2 regions of the Streptomyces sp. NPDC001617 genome follow, and region 1 is predicted to be linked to the other one. Evidence: riboswitches for the same ligand, from Rfam matches in the RefSeq annotation. Region 1 holds a riboswitch; the other holds the start of a gene.

Region 1 (7,015 bases):
CGACCCACGTGATCCAGGTCATGTGGATCACCGGGAACCCGGGTCGCTACGACCCGTTGTCAATGCCGCGTGAGCTGCCTCTCTGGCCCTCCGGAGATGCCGTGAGCACCCCGAAACACCCTCCCTCGACACCCTCCGCCGGACCCGTCATACCACACTTCTGAACACGTTCAAGGGCCCGTTCGGCCCCCGGAAGGGCCAGCCGGACACTTTTTACGGTTCCGTGGGACGGAATTCCTTGTGAAGAACTTCACGAACTTTTCCGACGCCACGTCAATGAGGGGCCCACAGGGGCCCCTCATTGACGCTCATACGCTATCCGACCTGCTCGTCAGAGAGCTACTGATCAGTAACAAAAGAGAGCTACGCCACCGACCAGGCGATGCCGTCGAGGATGTCGTGCTCGCTCACGACGACCTCCTCGGCGCCGATCCGCTCCATGATCGACAGCAGTACGAGGGCGCCGGCGGCGATGACGTCCACGCGCCCCGGATGCAAGGACGCAACGGCCGCGCGCTCGGCGTGCGTGGAGCGCAGCAGCCACTCACTGATCTCGCGAACACGCTCGTACGACACCCGGGAGTGGTGGATGCGCTCGGAGTCGTACTCGGGCAGCTCCTGCGCGATGGCCGACACGGTGGTGACGGACCCCGCGAGCCCCACCAACGTCCGCGCCTCGCCCAGCGGAACCGTCTCCTCGGCGAGGTCCAGCGCCCGCTCGATGTCGGCCCGCAGGGCGGCGATCTGCTCGTCGGAGGGCGGGTCGCTCACGGCGCCGTCGCGGACGAGATGCCGCTCGGTCATGCGCACACACCCGACGTCGACGGAACGGGCGGCCCGTACGTGCTCCTCGCCGACGACGAACTCGGTCGAGCCGCCACCGATGTCGACGACCAGATAGGGCTTGGTGAGGTCGTCGCGGCCCGTCAGTTCCCTGGTCGCCCCGGTGAAGGAGAACTCCGCCTCCTGCTCCCCGGAGATGACCTCGGGCTCGACGCCGAGGATGTCCACGACGCCCCGGACGAAGTCGTCGCGGTTCGAGGCGTCACGGGAGGCCGAGGTCGCCACGAACCGCACCTTCTCGGCGCCGAACCCGCGGATCACCTCCGCGTACTCCCGGCAGGCCGCGAACGTGCGCTCCAGCGCCTCCGGGGCCAGCCGGCCGGTCCGGTCCACGTCCTGGCCGAGCCGCACGATCGTCATCCGCCGGTCGAGTTCGAGGAGCTCACCCGTGGCCGGGTCGACGTCCGCCACGAGCAGTCGAATGGAGTTCGTACCGCAGTCGACGGCGGCGACGCGGCTGAAGCCCCGGGGAACCATCGGCTTGGAGGCGAAGAAGCCGCTGCGCATCGCGGTGGGGTCGGTGACCCCGCTCTCCCCTTCGGGGAGTTCGTCGGCCGGGTCGGGTGCCGCCAGCGGCTGCACACACGGTCCCTTGAGCCACCACTCCGGCAGCATCGCGATCGCCTCGTCGCCCAGGGGGTTCACCCCCGGCCCCGCGGCCAGGGAGTGCCCCACCAGCACGTGCAGGCACTTCACCCGGTCCGGCATGCCACCCGCACTCGGGAAGCCCTCCAGGACCTCGATGGCGTCCCGGCGCGCGAGGTAGTCCTCGTGCGCGGCCCGGTACGCGGCGGCCAGCTCCGGGTCGGTCCCCAGCCGCTCCGTCATCTCCTTCATGACGCCGTTGGCCTCCAGCGTCCCGATCGCCGAGGCGGCGCGCGGGCACGTCAGGTAGTACGTCGTCGGGAAGGGCGTGCCGTCGGGAAGCCGCGGGGCCGTCTCGACGACGTCCGGCTGCCCGCACGGGCACCGGTGCGCGATCGCGCGCAGCCCGCGCGGCGGCCGCCCGAGCTGCTGCTTGAAGGCCTCGACGTCGGCGTCGGTGGGCTCGGTGCGCGGGGTGGGCGGCGGAGGCGTTTCCACGAAGAACTGTCTCTCTAATCAGGTCAGGTCACTGGTCGGAGGCGTCGGACTTGTCGACCCCGTCCCAGACGTTCGAGTACCAGGGCCGGTCGGCGGCCCCGAGGTCGGCGCGGGACTGCTTGGCCGCGTCCGGGTCGATGACGACGTAGCCCGTCTCGCCCGGCAGCACATAGTGCAGCCGCTGCCGGATCTGCTGCTCGGCGTACGAGTCGTCCTGCCAGCGTGCCTTGAGGTCGCGCAGCTGCTCGACGCGCTGTTTCGCCTGCTGCTTCTGGCGCTGCAGATCGGCGATCTCCGCGCGCTGGGAGACGTACTGCCTTATGGGGTACGCGAGCGCCACGACCAGGGTGCAGAGCACCAGCGCGAGCAGGGCCGCACGGCCGGTGAGGCGGGAGCGGCGGGCCTGGCGCTTGGTCTGGGAGCGGTAGACCCGGGCCGCGGTCTGCTCGCCGAGCAGCTTGATCCTGGTCGCGGTGGAGAACCGGTCCCGGTCCTTCACGGCCATGTTCCCCGCCTCCCGTTCACACGCGCGTACGTCCCCGCACACGGTACGGGACCGGTACGGGGACGTACGTACGACTGGCTAAGGCTTAGCCCTGCCGGGATCAGCCCTTGAAACGCGGGAAAGCGGAGCGGCCCGCGTACACCGCCGCGTCGTCGAGGATCTCCTCGATGCGCAGCAGCTGGTTGTACTTGGCGACGCGCTCGGAGCGGGCCGGGGCTCCGGTCTTGATCTGGCCGCAGTTGGTGGCGACGGCGAGGTCGGCGATGGTGACGTCCTCGGTCTCGCCGGAGCGGTGGGACATCATGCACTTGAAGCCGCTGCGCTGGGCGAGCTCGACGGCGTCCAGGGTCTCGGTGAGGGAGCCGATCTGGTTCACCTTGACCAGGAGGGCGTTGGCGGTGCCCTCCTCGATGCCGCGGGCGAGGCGCTCGGGGTTGGTGACGAACAGGTCGTCGCCGACGATCTGGACCTTGTCGCCGAGACGGTCGGTGAGGACCTTCCAGCCGGCCCAGTCGTCCTCGAACAGCGGGTCCTCGATGGAGACGAGCGGGTAGGCCGCGACGAGCTCCTCGTAGTACTCCGTCATCTCGGCGGCGGAGCGGTCCTTGCCCTCGAACTTGTACGTGCCGTCCTTGTAGAACTCGGAGGCGGCGACGTCGAGCGCGAGGGCGACCTGCTCGCCGGGGATGTAGCCGGCTTCCTTGATGGCCTCGAGGATCAGGTCCAGGGCGGCGCGGTTGGACTCCAGGTTCGGGGCGAAGCCGCCCTCGTCCCCGAGGCCGGTGGACAGGCCCTTGCTCTTCAGGACCTTCTTGAGGGTGTGGTAGACCTCGGTGCCCCAGCGCAGGGCCTCGGAGAAGGTCTCCGCGCCGATCGGGGCGATCATGAACTCCTGGATGTCCACGTTGGAGTCGGCGTGCGAGCCGCCGTTCAGGATGTTCATCATCGGCACCGGCAGCAGGTGCGCGTTCGGGCCGCCCAGGTAGCGGAAGAGCGGGAGGTCGCTGGCCTCGGAGGCGGCGTGGGCGACGGCGAGCGAGACGCCGAGGATGGCGTTGGCGCCGAGGGAGCCCTTGTTGTCGGTGGCGTCCAGGTCGAACATCGCCTGGTCGATCAGGCGCTGCTCGGTGGCGTCGTACCCGACCAGCTCCGGGCCGATCTGCTCGATGACGGCGAGGACGGCCTTCTCGACACCCTTGCCCTGGTAGCGGTTGGGGTCACCGTCGCGGAGCTCGATGGCCTCGAAGGCGCCCGTGGAGGCGCCGGACGGGACGGCGGCACGACCCGTGCTGCCGTCGTCGAGGCCGACCTCGACCTCGACCGTGGGGTTGCCTCGGGAGTCCAGGATTTCCCGGGCTACGACGACGTCGATGGACGGCACGAGCATCTCCTTCTGGGATGTGACGCGGTTAGCAAGGCCGCAGCGGCTCTGCGAGACGAGCCTATCCGCCTCCGGCGGATCGGCCACGTCTCCGACCACCCCTTGGGCAGAACCGAGAGTAAATTGTTTCCGAACGGAACAAAGCGTGGGGGCAAAAAAGCCCCGCCCCGGTGCGTACGGGGGAACACGCACCGGAGCGGGGAGCCCGTGGGGACGGGGGAGGCCCTCACGTGTCCTCCATGGTGGAGGACACGGCTGTCAGGGCGCTGTGGTTCAGCTGTCTGCTTACTTGAGGTGCAGCTGCTGACCCGGGTAGATCAGGTCGGCGTCCTCGACGATGTCCTTGTTCAGCTTGAACAGCTTCGCCCAGCCACCCTTGACGTGGTGCTTCTCGGCGATCGAGCTGAGGGTGTCGCCCTTGACGACCTTGTACTCGCCGTCGCCCTTCTTGACCTTCTTGCCGGTCGGGGTGGTGACGGTCTTGGTCGACTTCTTGACGGCCGTGCGCTCGGAGGAGCGGGAGGCGGTCTGCCCGCCGGAGGAGCGGGTGCTGGAGCCGCTGGAGGAGCTGCTCGAAGCGCTGCTGCCGTTGTAGGCGGCGCTGGACAGGCCCGTGCCGCAGACCGGCCAGGCGCCCTTGCCCTGGGAGGCGAGGACCTTCTCGGCGACGGCGATCTGCTGCGCCTTGGTGGCCTGGTTGGCCTGCGAGGCGTAGGCGGTGCCGCCGTACGCGGCCCAGGTGGAGGCGGAGAACTGCAGACCGCCGTAGTAGCCGTTGCCGGTGTTGATGGACCAGTTGCCACCCGACTCGCACTGGGCGACCGCGTCCCACTCGGAGGCGGTGGCGGCGGAGGCGCTGCCGGCCGCCATCAGCGGCGCGGCTATGGCGACACCGGTGACTCCGGCGAGCGCGGCGACGCGGGTGGCCTTGGACGGACGACGGTGCTTGCCCTTGCCGGAAAACAGCATGGTTGATCCCCTCACCGACGCCTGCGAGGTGAGCTGTCGGGTTCGGGCCGGTTGAGTTGCCCGGCCGCACGCTCGCTTTCACGAGGCGCGGCTACACCCCTAGCCGTATCCAGCGTCAATCGCTGGGTCCGGCGCTTACCTTGGGTCCCCCGCTCCTGCCTACGGCGCTGTTAAGCGACGACTGTTCCCGTACGGCCGCTGGCAGGATTCGGCGTTGCGGCTGTCGGGGCTCGTGTTGCCGAGCGGTGACGACGGTAGACACGGAATCCGGGGAATTTCAAAGACGATCAGGGCTTCTGAGACTCATCCCACACTTTCACCAAACCGGACATTCGGCGCGAAGTGTGACGTGAACTCCCGTCGCTTTTAACCCTGTTCGGCAGGGAGTCGCAGGGCCTGACCGGCGGAGATATGGTTCGGGTCGGTACCGATCGCCTGCTTGTTCTCGGCATAGAGGGCACGCCATCCGCCGTCCACGCCAAGGGAGTCGGCGATGGAGGCGAGGGTGTCGCCGGCGTGGACCGTGTACGAGTCGGGCGCGGCCTTCTTGGCCGAGCTCTCGTCGGCAGCGGCGCCGCGATGCTTGCCGGTGCCGGTGGCGGTGTCCGTGACGGCGTCCGCGGCCCCGCCGATGGCGCCGGTGTCGACGAGACTCCAAGACCCCACAGCCTGGCCGGACTTGTCCGAGTCATCCCCCTTCGCCCGATCTGCGGACGAGTCGTCGGTTCCCTGAGACTTGCTCGCGGCGGACCCGGAGGGCGAGGCGGATGTGTCCGATTCGGCAGAATTACTTGTGGAATCGGATGAAGCGTCGGGTGAGGCGGAGGGCTGGGCACTGGACGACGCACCCGAGGAGGAGTCGCCGGCCGAGCTGCCCGATGAATTGGACAAACCGGTCGAGTCCGAGCTGTCGGACGAATCGGATGAACTCGACGAGCCGTCCGCGACGCCGGTGTCGACATCGGCGGAGCCCGAGTCCTTGGTCAGCCCGGAGGTCAGTCCACAGGTGTGGAAGGCGCCGACACCCTCGGCGTCGAGGAGCTTCTCGGCGACGGCTATCTGCTGGTTGCGGCTGGCCAGGTCGGCACTCGGGGCGTAGTCGAGCCCGCCGTACTTCTCCCAGTCGTCCTGGGTCAGCTTCAGTCCGCCGTAGAAGCCGTTCCCGCTGTTCTCACTCCAGGAGCCGCCGGTCTCGCACTGCGCCACCTTGTCCCAGGTGGTCCCGTCGGCCGCGCTGGCGCCGCTCGCGGCGAACAGCGGGATGGCGATGGCGGAGCCTGTCACCCCGGCCGCGACGAGCAGTGCCGGAGCCTGGCGGGGGCGACGGTGACGACCGTTCCCGGAGAGCATGCGGGGGCCTTTCGCGAGACAGCAATGACCGCGACGCGTGAAGCTTGGGCCAAGCCTTGGCGCCGCCATGGTCCGTGAAGGTATCGGCTGACGATCACTTGTCACAAGTTAATGCCGCGTAGATCACGTGAAGATCACAGACTTGAGCGCGTGTCATGTTTGTCTGGGCGGACACATTCAGCCAACTGGGGTGAATTCGACCGGAAGCGTGCGCAGTCCGCGCATGATGAGCCCGCCGCGCCACCTCAACTCTGATGGATCGGCGGCGAGTTGCATATCAGGGAGCCGGGTGAGGAGTGTGGCGAGCGCGGTCTGCCCCTCAAGTCGGGCCAGCGGAGCGCCCAGACAGTAGTGAATACCGTGCCCGTATCCCAGGTGTTGGTTGTCGCGGCGGGAGAGGTCGAGGGTGTCTGGCTCGGCGAACCGGTCTGGATCCCGATCGGCGGCTGCGAGCACGACGAGCACCGGGTCGCCGGTCGAGATGTCCTGCCCGCCGATGCTGAGCGGCTCGGTGGCGAACCGCCAAGTGGCGAGTTCTACGGGCCCGTCGTACCGGAGGAGCTCTTCGACTCCCGTCTCCAGCAGGCCGCGTTCACCGACGGCGAGGGAGGACTGGAGGCGGTGGCGCTGGTCGGGGTGGGTGAGGAGGGCGTAGGTGCCGTTGCCGATGAGGTTCACGGTGGTCTCAAAACCCGCGAAGAGGAGCACGAAGCACATCGCCGCAGCCTCGTTCTCGGTGAGGTGCTCGCCGTGGTCGGAGGCGCGGATGAGACCGGAGATGAGGTCCTCGCCGGGGGCGGGATCCGCAGGGAGCGCTTCACGCTTGCGGTGGATGAGGTCGGCGAGATACCCCCGCATCTTCTTGACGGACCGTGCGACCCCGC
Region 2 (7,015 bases), on a different contig from region 1:
GAACGAGCCGGGGTCGTTCTTCAGCGCGTCGAGCAGGGCCGGGTCCTCGACCTTGACGGTGCCGGTGACGCTGTGCCGCTTGCTGTTCTTGAGCAGCTTGCTGAAGTCGACCTTGACGCCGCCGTTGGTGCCCTTGGCGCCCTGGTGGATGTGGAGCATGGTCGGCTTGCCGGTGCCGCGCCAGGTGACGGCGACGGACACCTTGTCGTCCTTGACCTTGATGAACTCGAGCGCGGCGCCGTCCTTGTCCCCCACGGCCGGGCCACCGGCGACGGGCACCTCGTTGGCACCGCGCAGGCTGGTGGCGAGAAGGGTGCCTCCGGTGCCACCGGAAACGGTCCCGCTCTGTGTGACGATGCCCTGCTCACTCATGCCGGCGTGTCCCGCGTGGTCGGTGCGGGCACCTCCGGCGGCGTAGGCGGGAATCACCATCGCGGCGACACCGCCCGCGGCGGCCACCGCCACGGCGGTGACGATCAGGCTCTTACGGCGCTTCGAGAACGTCGCGTTCATGCCCATGATTCTGTTTTCTCCCCGTAGACCGGCCGACACCCCCTGCGTCGGCCTTCTGGGTATGAGTACGGAAGGGATCTTAGGTTGGACTCAGTCCAGCCTTGTGACGTGTATCACATAGGACCGGTCGCCGGTCAGTGATCAACACCGGCCCGGCAATCCCAGCCGTCCCAGGGGCCGAGGACAAGGTCCTTTCGGGCCATCAGGGGTGCAGGGCGGAAGCCTTCGGGGGGACTGAAAGGGCAGCGGTGAGGAGGGGTGGGTCAGCCCGCTCGGTGGACCACCGCGTCGCACATCTCCGCCAGGGCGGCCTTCGCGTCGCATTCCCGCAAGGGGGCCAGTGCGGAGCGGGCGTCCTCCGCGTAGCGCACCGTGTCCCGGCGCGCCTGCTCCAGCGCGGGGTGCGCCCGGAGGCCGGCCAGCGCCTCCGCGTGCCTCGCGTCGTCGGTGAGGTCGGAATCCAGGAGCTCGCGCAGGGCGATGTCCTCGGCCAGCCCCAGCCGCTCCGCCCGCTCCCGGAGTCGTAGGACCGGAAGGGTGGGGATGCCCTCGCGCAGGTCCGTCCCCGGCGTCTTGCCCGACTCGCGGGAGTCGGACGCGATGTCCAGTACGTCGTCGGCGAGCTGGAAGGCGACGCCCAGGCGCTCCCCGTACTGGGTGAGGACGTCCACCACCGTCTCGTCGGCTCCCGACATCATCGCGCCGAAACGGCACGAGACCGCCACCAGGGAGCCCGTCTTGCCGCTCAGCACGTCCAGGTAGTGCTCAACCGGATCGCGGCCGTCCTGCGGCCCCGCCGTCTCCAGGATCTGCCCGGTGACGAGGCGCTCGAACGCCTCGGCCTGGACACGGACGGCCTCCGGGCCCAGGTCGGCCAGGATGTGCGACGCGCGCGCGAAGAGGAAGTCGCCGGTCAGGACCGCCACCGAGTTGCCCCAGCGGGTGTTCGCACTGTCGACCCCGCGCCGCACCGCGGCCTCGTCCATGACGTCGTCGTGGTACAGCGTCGCCAGGTGGGTCAGCTCCACCACCACGGCCGACGGCACGACTCCGGGGGCATAGGGATCCCCGAACTGTGCAGCAAGCATCACGAGAAGCGGCCGAAACCGCTTTCCACCCGCTCGCACCAGGTGTTGGGCGGCCTCCGTGATGAAGGGGACCTCACTCTTGGTGGCTTCGAGCAAGCCCTCCTCGACGGCCGCCATTCCGGCCTGGACATCGGCTTCCAGAGCCTGGTCCCGCACGCTCAGCCCGAACGGCCCGACGACGGTCACGAGGGGTCTCCTGTCTGCTGGTGTCTACTGGCGGTTACACGGTTTGTCGATAGGTCGCTGCCATCACTCAAGTCAGCGTATCCGGTCACCTTTCGATCACCGATGCCCCCCACCCGTCCAGGAGGGGCGGTACCGGATCACGCCCGGTATGTTTCTGATCACCTGATAACAGCAGATATTTACCGACTTGCGCTGTCCACCTGGAGGGAAGCAGCGGCCCGTGTCCCGAACAGAAGTCGACGTCGAGCCCGGCAGCGGGCCGCCCTCCGAGGACGATCACGCCTTCTTCGGCCGGCCCGAGGGCCTGCACCCTCTCCGGCCTGGAGGTCTGGGAACGCTTCTCGTTCCCCGGCATGCAGGCGCGGTGGCCGCGGGCCTGGCCGTGATGGCCGCGATGCCCCGGCTGCGCCGCACGATGCATCCGGTCCACTGATGCCAACGGGGTCCCGCTCATGCACATCCGTACGTCCTTCCCCTACGACACCGCCCACGAGGACCTCTGGATCCCGCTCCCCGACGGGACGCTGCTGTACGCGCGCGTGTGGCGCCCGCTGACCGACGAGCCCGTGCCGGCGCTCCTGGAGTACCTCCCGTACCGCCTCTCCGACTGGACCGCGCCCCGCGACCACCAGCGCCATCCCTGGTACGCGGGCCACGGCTACGCCTCCGTCCGGGTCGACATCCGAGGGCACGGCAACAGCGAGGGCATGCCGACGGACGAGTACTCGGCGACGGAACTCGCCGACGGCGTCGAGGTGGTCAACTGGCTTGCCGCGCAGCCCTGGTGCGACGGCAAGGTGGGCATGTTCGGCATCTCCTGGGGCGGGTTCAACTCCCTCCAGATCGCGGCCCTCGCGCCCGAGCCGCTCAAGGCGATCGTCACGGTCTGCTCCACGGACGACCGTTATGACAACGACGTGCACTACACCGGAGGTTCCGTCCTCGGGGTGGACATGCACGCATGGGCGGCGACCCTGCTCGCCTTCGTCTCCCGCCCGCCGGACCCGGAGTACGTCGGTCCGATCTGGCGGGACATGTGGCGGGGACGGCTGGAGGCCGTCGACCCGTTCATCCACACCTGGCTCGCCCACCAGACCCGCGACGACTACTGGCGCCACGGCAGCGTCTGCGAGGACTACGGCACGATCGAGGCCGCCGTCCTCGCGGTGGGCGGCTGGCACGACCCCTACCGCGACACGGTGCTGCGTCTCGTCGAGCACCTCCCGGCCGACCGCGTCCGCGGCCTGATCGGCCCCTGGCCCCACCGGTACCCGGACCACGGCCTGCCGCCCGGCCCTGCGATCGGCTTCCTCCAGGAGACCCTGCGCTGGTGGGACCACTGGCTGAAGGGCATCGACTCCGGGGCGATGCGCGAGCCCTTGCTGCGTTCCTGCATCAGCGACTCGCACGCCCCGGCGACGGTGTACGCCAAGCTGCCGGGCCGCTGGGTGGGCGAGCCGGCCTGGCCTTCTCCCCACGTGACGGCGGTGTCGTACGGCCTTGAGGGCAGTGCTATGTCACATACCACTGCCCCCGTACCGGTCCGCTCACCGCAGCACACAGGCGTCGACGCCGGCCGTTTCTTCCCCTTCGGCAACGACGCCGACCTACCGCCGGACCAGCGGGAGGAGGACGCGCGGTCGGCGTGCTTCGACTTCGAGGTGGGTGAGGAGACCTGGGTGCTGGGGCGGCCGAAGGTGCGGTTGCGGGTGACCTCCGAAGTGAAGAGCGGTCAGATTGCCGCACGGCTGTGCGACCTCGCACCGGACGGCGCGTCGACCCTCGTGACGCGGGGCGTGCTGAACCTGTCGGCCCGTCAGGGACGGGACAGGGACGTGCCGTGGCCCCCCGGCGCCACCGAGGACGTCGAGTTCGAGCTGAACGGCATCGGGTACGCCTTCCCGGCCGGCCACCGCATCCGGCTCGCCGTCTCCTCCGCGTACTGGCCGTGGGTGTGGCCGCAGGCCGACTCGGCGGCCGGGTTCACCCTGGACCCGGCGGGCAGTTCACTGGAACTTCCGGTACGCGCGCGTGCGTCGGACGAGCGGGCGATCACCTTCGAGGAGCCGGAGCAGGCCGAGTCGCTCGGAGTGACCCGCGGCGTAGCCGCTGGTGGATGGAGCCCCGCCACGCTGGACGAGCCGCGCCCCGAGCGGCTGGTGGTGCGGGACGTGGCCAAGGGCGAGTGGCGACTGGAGGTCGGCCCGCGCTACGGCGGCACGCGCGTGTACCCCGACGGCCTGGAGTTCACCGAGGACGCGCTGGAGACGTACACGATCCGGGAGAGCGACCCGTTGTCGGCCCGCACCCGCTCGGACTGGTCAATCCGGCTGCACCGTCCGAATGCGGCCTGGGACACGACGATCCGTACACGGTCCGAGATCACCTGCGACCGGGAATCCTTTTTCACATCCAATGAGGTGATTTGCACGGAGGGTGGGGAGGTCGTCTTCCATCGGACCTGGGAGAAGCGGATTCCACGGACAGCCGGTTGACTACGAGTTGGGCTCATTGCCCGATTTACCACTCTTGCGAAAGCCCGTGACTTGGCTCACTCGGATCCATGATCCACATTCCGGCACATTTCGACCGATCCGCCTTCTCCGGTATGCCAGTTGAGGTTGGCACCCGCAAAGGATCAAGCACCTCAAACGCCTCATATCTAGGTCAACCGGCTTGATGAGTGAATCCGGCACTTGTTCCGGACATGTGCTCTCGCATACGTTCCCGGCCTGTCGGGCGGACGCCGAATCCTGCCGCCGCCCGAACCGTCTACCGAGAACGCACGGCAGGAGCGGGGAACCCAGGTAAGTCGCCGGGTCGGGATGTCTTCGGACATTCCGGATCGGCTAGGGGTGAAGTCGTGTCGCCTTACGGCGATGCGGCCGGGCAGCTCCCGCCCGAACCCGACAGCTCACCTCGCAGGCGCCGGAGAGGAAACCCCGTCATGCCTGCTGCCGCTCAGCCCCGCCGCCTCAGAAGCTCCCGCCTCGCCCGCAAGCTCGCCGTCATCGGTACGGGCGCCGCCGTGCTCGCCCTCCCGGTCATCGGCGCGACCAGCGCCTCCGCGGCCCCCACGTCGGTGGTCACCGCCTCCTCGCTGGGCTATGCCAACAACCTCGACGGCTGGATCCGGGCCTCCCTGCAGGTCATGGCCCAGCACGGCATCCCGGGGTCGTACAACGGCATCTACCGCAATGTGATCCGTGAGTCGTCCGGCAACCCGTACGCCATCAACAACTGGGACTCGAACGCCCTGGCCGGCACCCCCTCCAAGGGCCTGCTCCAGGTGATCGACCCGACCTTCACCGCGTACCACGTCAGCGGCACGTCGTGGGACCCGTACGACCCGGTCGCCAACATCACCGCCGCCTGCAACTACGCGGCCCATCGGTACGGGTCGATCGACAACGTCTGGGGCGCCTACTGAGGCGTACGAGCCGCCTGTCTACCGGGCGCCCGGGAAGAGTCTTTCGAGGACGACGGCGATGCCGTCGTCCTCGTTCGACAGGGTGATCTCGTCGGCCACCGCCTTGAGTTCGGGATGGGCGTTGGCCATGGCGACGCCGTGGGCGGCCCAGTCGAACATGGGGATGTCGTTGGGCATGTCCCCGAAGGCGATCGTCTCCCGCGGGCCCAGGCCCAGGTGTTCGGCGGCCAGGGCGAGGCCCGTCGCCTTGGTGATGCCGCATGGCTGGAGTTCGACGGTGCCGGGCCCCGACATGGTGACGGTGGCCAGAGAACCGACCACCGCGCGCGCGGTCGCCGCCAACTCGTCGTCGGACAGGTCCGGGTGACGCAGCAGCACCTTGCTGATCGGCTCGCACCACAGGTCGTCGCGCCGGTCGACCCGTACGGCGGGCAGCGTGGGGTGCGGCATCAGATAGCCCGGCTCGATGAGCGTGAGGCCGTCCACGCCGTCCTGGTCGACGGCCGCGTACACCTGGCCGACCTCGGCCTCTATCTTGCCGAGGGCCGTCTCGGCCAGCTCCCGGTCAAGGGTGACGGACCACAGCAGACGGTCCGCGTCGGCGTCGTACACCTGCGCGCCCTGCCCGCACACCGCGAGCCCCCCGCTGCCCAGGTCGTCGAGGAGCGGACGCACTCTCGGGGCCGGGCGGCCGGTCACCACGAGGTGCCGGGTGCCGGCCTCCGCCACGCGCGCGAGGGCGGCGACGGACCGGTCGGAGAGCGTGTCGTCGCCTCTCAGCAGCGTGCCGTCCAGGTCGGTGGCGATGAGTGCATACGCGGTGGGTGCGGCCATGATCAGAGAATACGGACAGGACGCACCACCGACTCATCGCGAACCGGACGACCGCCCCGTTCACCGTCGTCCCACGGTCAACTTCCGTACCGCCGTTGACTTTTGATCACCAGGGCGGCCGGTTGTCAGTGGCGGGTGCGACGCTTGTTCTGTCGCACCCACTGGACCGACGGATCGGGGGCCGTTGTGGTGAGGGGATCAGGCGTGCGCCGCCGCCAGGTGCTTGGCGAGCCTCGGCGAGGCGAACTCGGTGCCGCACACGAAGCGCATCACCGGGCCGTACGAGGCCGCCGCCGGAAGGCCGGTGAAGTACAGGCCCGGGACCGAGGACACGTATCCGGCGCCCAGCCTGGGCGTGCCGCGGCTCACGGCGACGTGGGTGCGCAGCTCGGGGCCGAGGAAGTCCATCGCCGCGATGTCGACCCGGTAGCCGGTCGCCGCGATGACGTGATCGGCCGACAGCTTCTCCGTCTGGCCGCCGTGCGTGCGCACCGACAGCGTCGGGCCGGCGCCGTCCGCGTCCGTGCGCACGATCCGGTCGACCTCGCTGACCTGGACCTTGCCCTCGAAGCGGTCGCGCAGCCACCAGGCGCCGAGCGGGCCCAGGACCCGGCGGACCAGGTAGTGACGGGTCTGGGCCGGGAGGTAGCGGTAGGGCTGCGGGTAGTAGCTGAGGGCCCACAGGGACCAGGCGCGGCCGAAGGGCGACTCCGGGCGCAGCTTGGGCTGCTTCCAGGGCGGCGCGCCGAAGGCGACCCTGCCGCTCCCGCGGGAGACCACCCGTACCTGCGCGCCCGCCTCCGCGGCCAGCGCCGCCGTCTCCAGCGCGGACTGGCCGGCGCCGACGACGATCAGGTCCTTGCTGGAGTAGCGCGTGAGGTCGTGGTGCTGGGAGCTGTGCGAGACCGGGCCCGTGGGGGTGGGTCCGTCCGCCGCGGCCGTGGCGAGTTCGGCGGGCACGTGG

The links. A riboswitch is a leader RNA that binds a small molecule or an ion and turns the genes downstream of it on or off. The one in region 1 is predicted to bind cyclic di-AMP.
Region 2: linked by a shared signal. The riboswitch ahead of ACWC09_RS21185 (transglycosylase SLT domain-containing protein) and the one ahead of ACWC09_RS05910 (transglycosylase family protein) in region 1 are both predicted to bind cyclic di-AMP.

The regions. Positions count from the first base shown of each region.
Region 1 covers NZ_JBSFHA010000005.1:101,696-108,710, forward strand. Annotated here, with positions in the region: gene ACWC09_RS05890 (Ppx/GppA phosphatase family protein) at 364-1,320, opposite strand; partial or broken gene ACWC09_RS05895 (DUF501 domain-containing protein) at 1,525-1,926, opposite strand; gene ACWC09_RS05900 (FtsB family cell division protein) at 1,955-2,431, opposite strand; gene eno (phosphopyruvate hydratase) at 2,532-3,818, opposite strand; gene ACWC09_RS05910 (transglycosylase family protein) at 4,098-4,781, opposite strand; cyclic di-AMP (ydaO/yuaA leader) riboswitch at 4,785-4,958, opposite strand; gene ACWC09_RS05915 (transglycosylase family protein) at 5,148-6,131, opposite strand; gene ACWC09_RS05920 (cytochrome P450 family protein) at 6,309-7,015, opposite strand, start outside.
Region 2 covers NZ_JBSFHA010000026.1:94,767-101,781, reverse strand. Annotated here, with positions in the region: gene ACWC09_RS21205 (CHRD domain-containing protein) at 1-513, opposite strand, end outside; gene ACWC09_RS21200 (polyprenyl synthetase family protein) at 777-1,787, opposite strand; gene ACWC09_RS21195 (hypothetical protein) at 2,008-2,220, shown strand; gene ACWC09_RS21190 (CocE/NonD family hydrolase) at 2,240-4,282, shown strand; cyclic di-AMP (ydaO/yuaA leader) riboswitch at 4,538-4,730, shown strand; gene ACWC09_RS21185 (transglycosylase SLT domain-containing protein) at 4,735-5,217, shown strand; gene ACWC09_RS21180 (HAD family hydrolase) at 5,236-6,051, opposite strand; gene ACWC09_RS21175 (FAD-dependent oxidoreductase) at 6,250-7,015, opposite strand, start outside.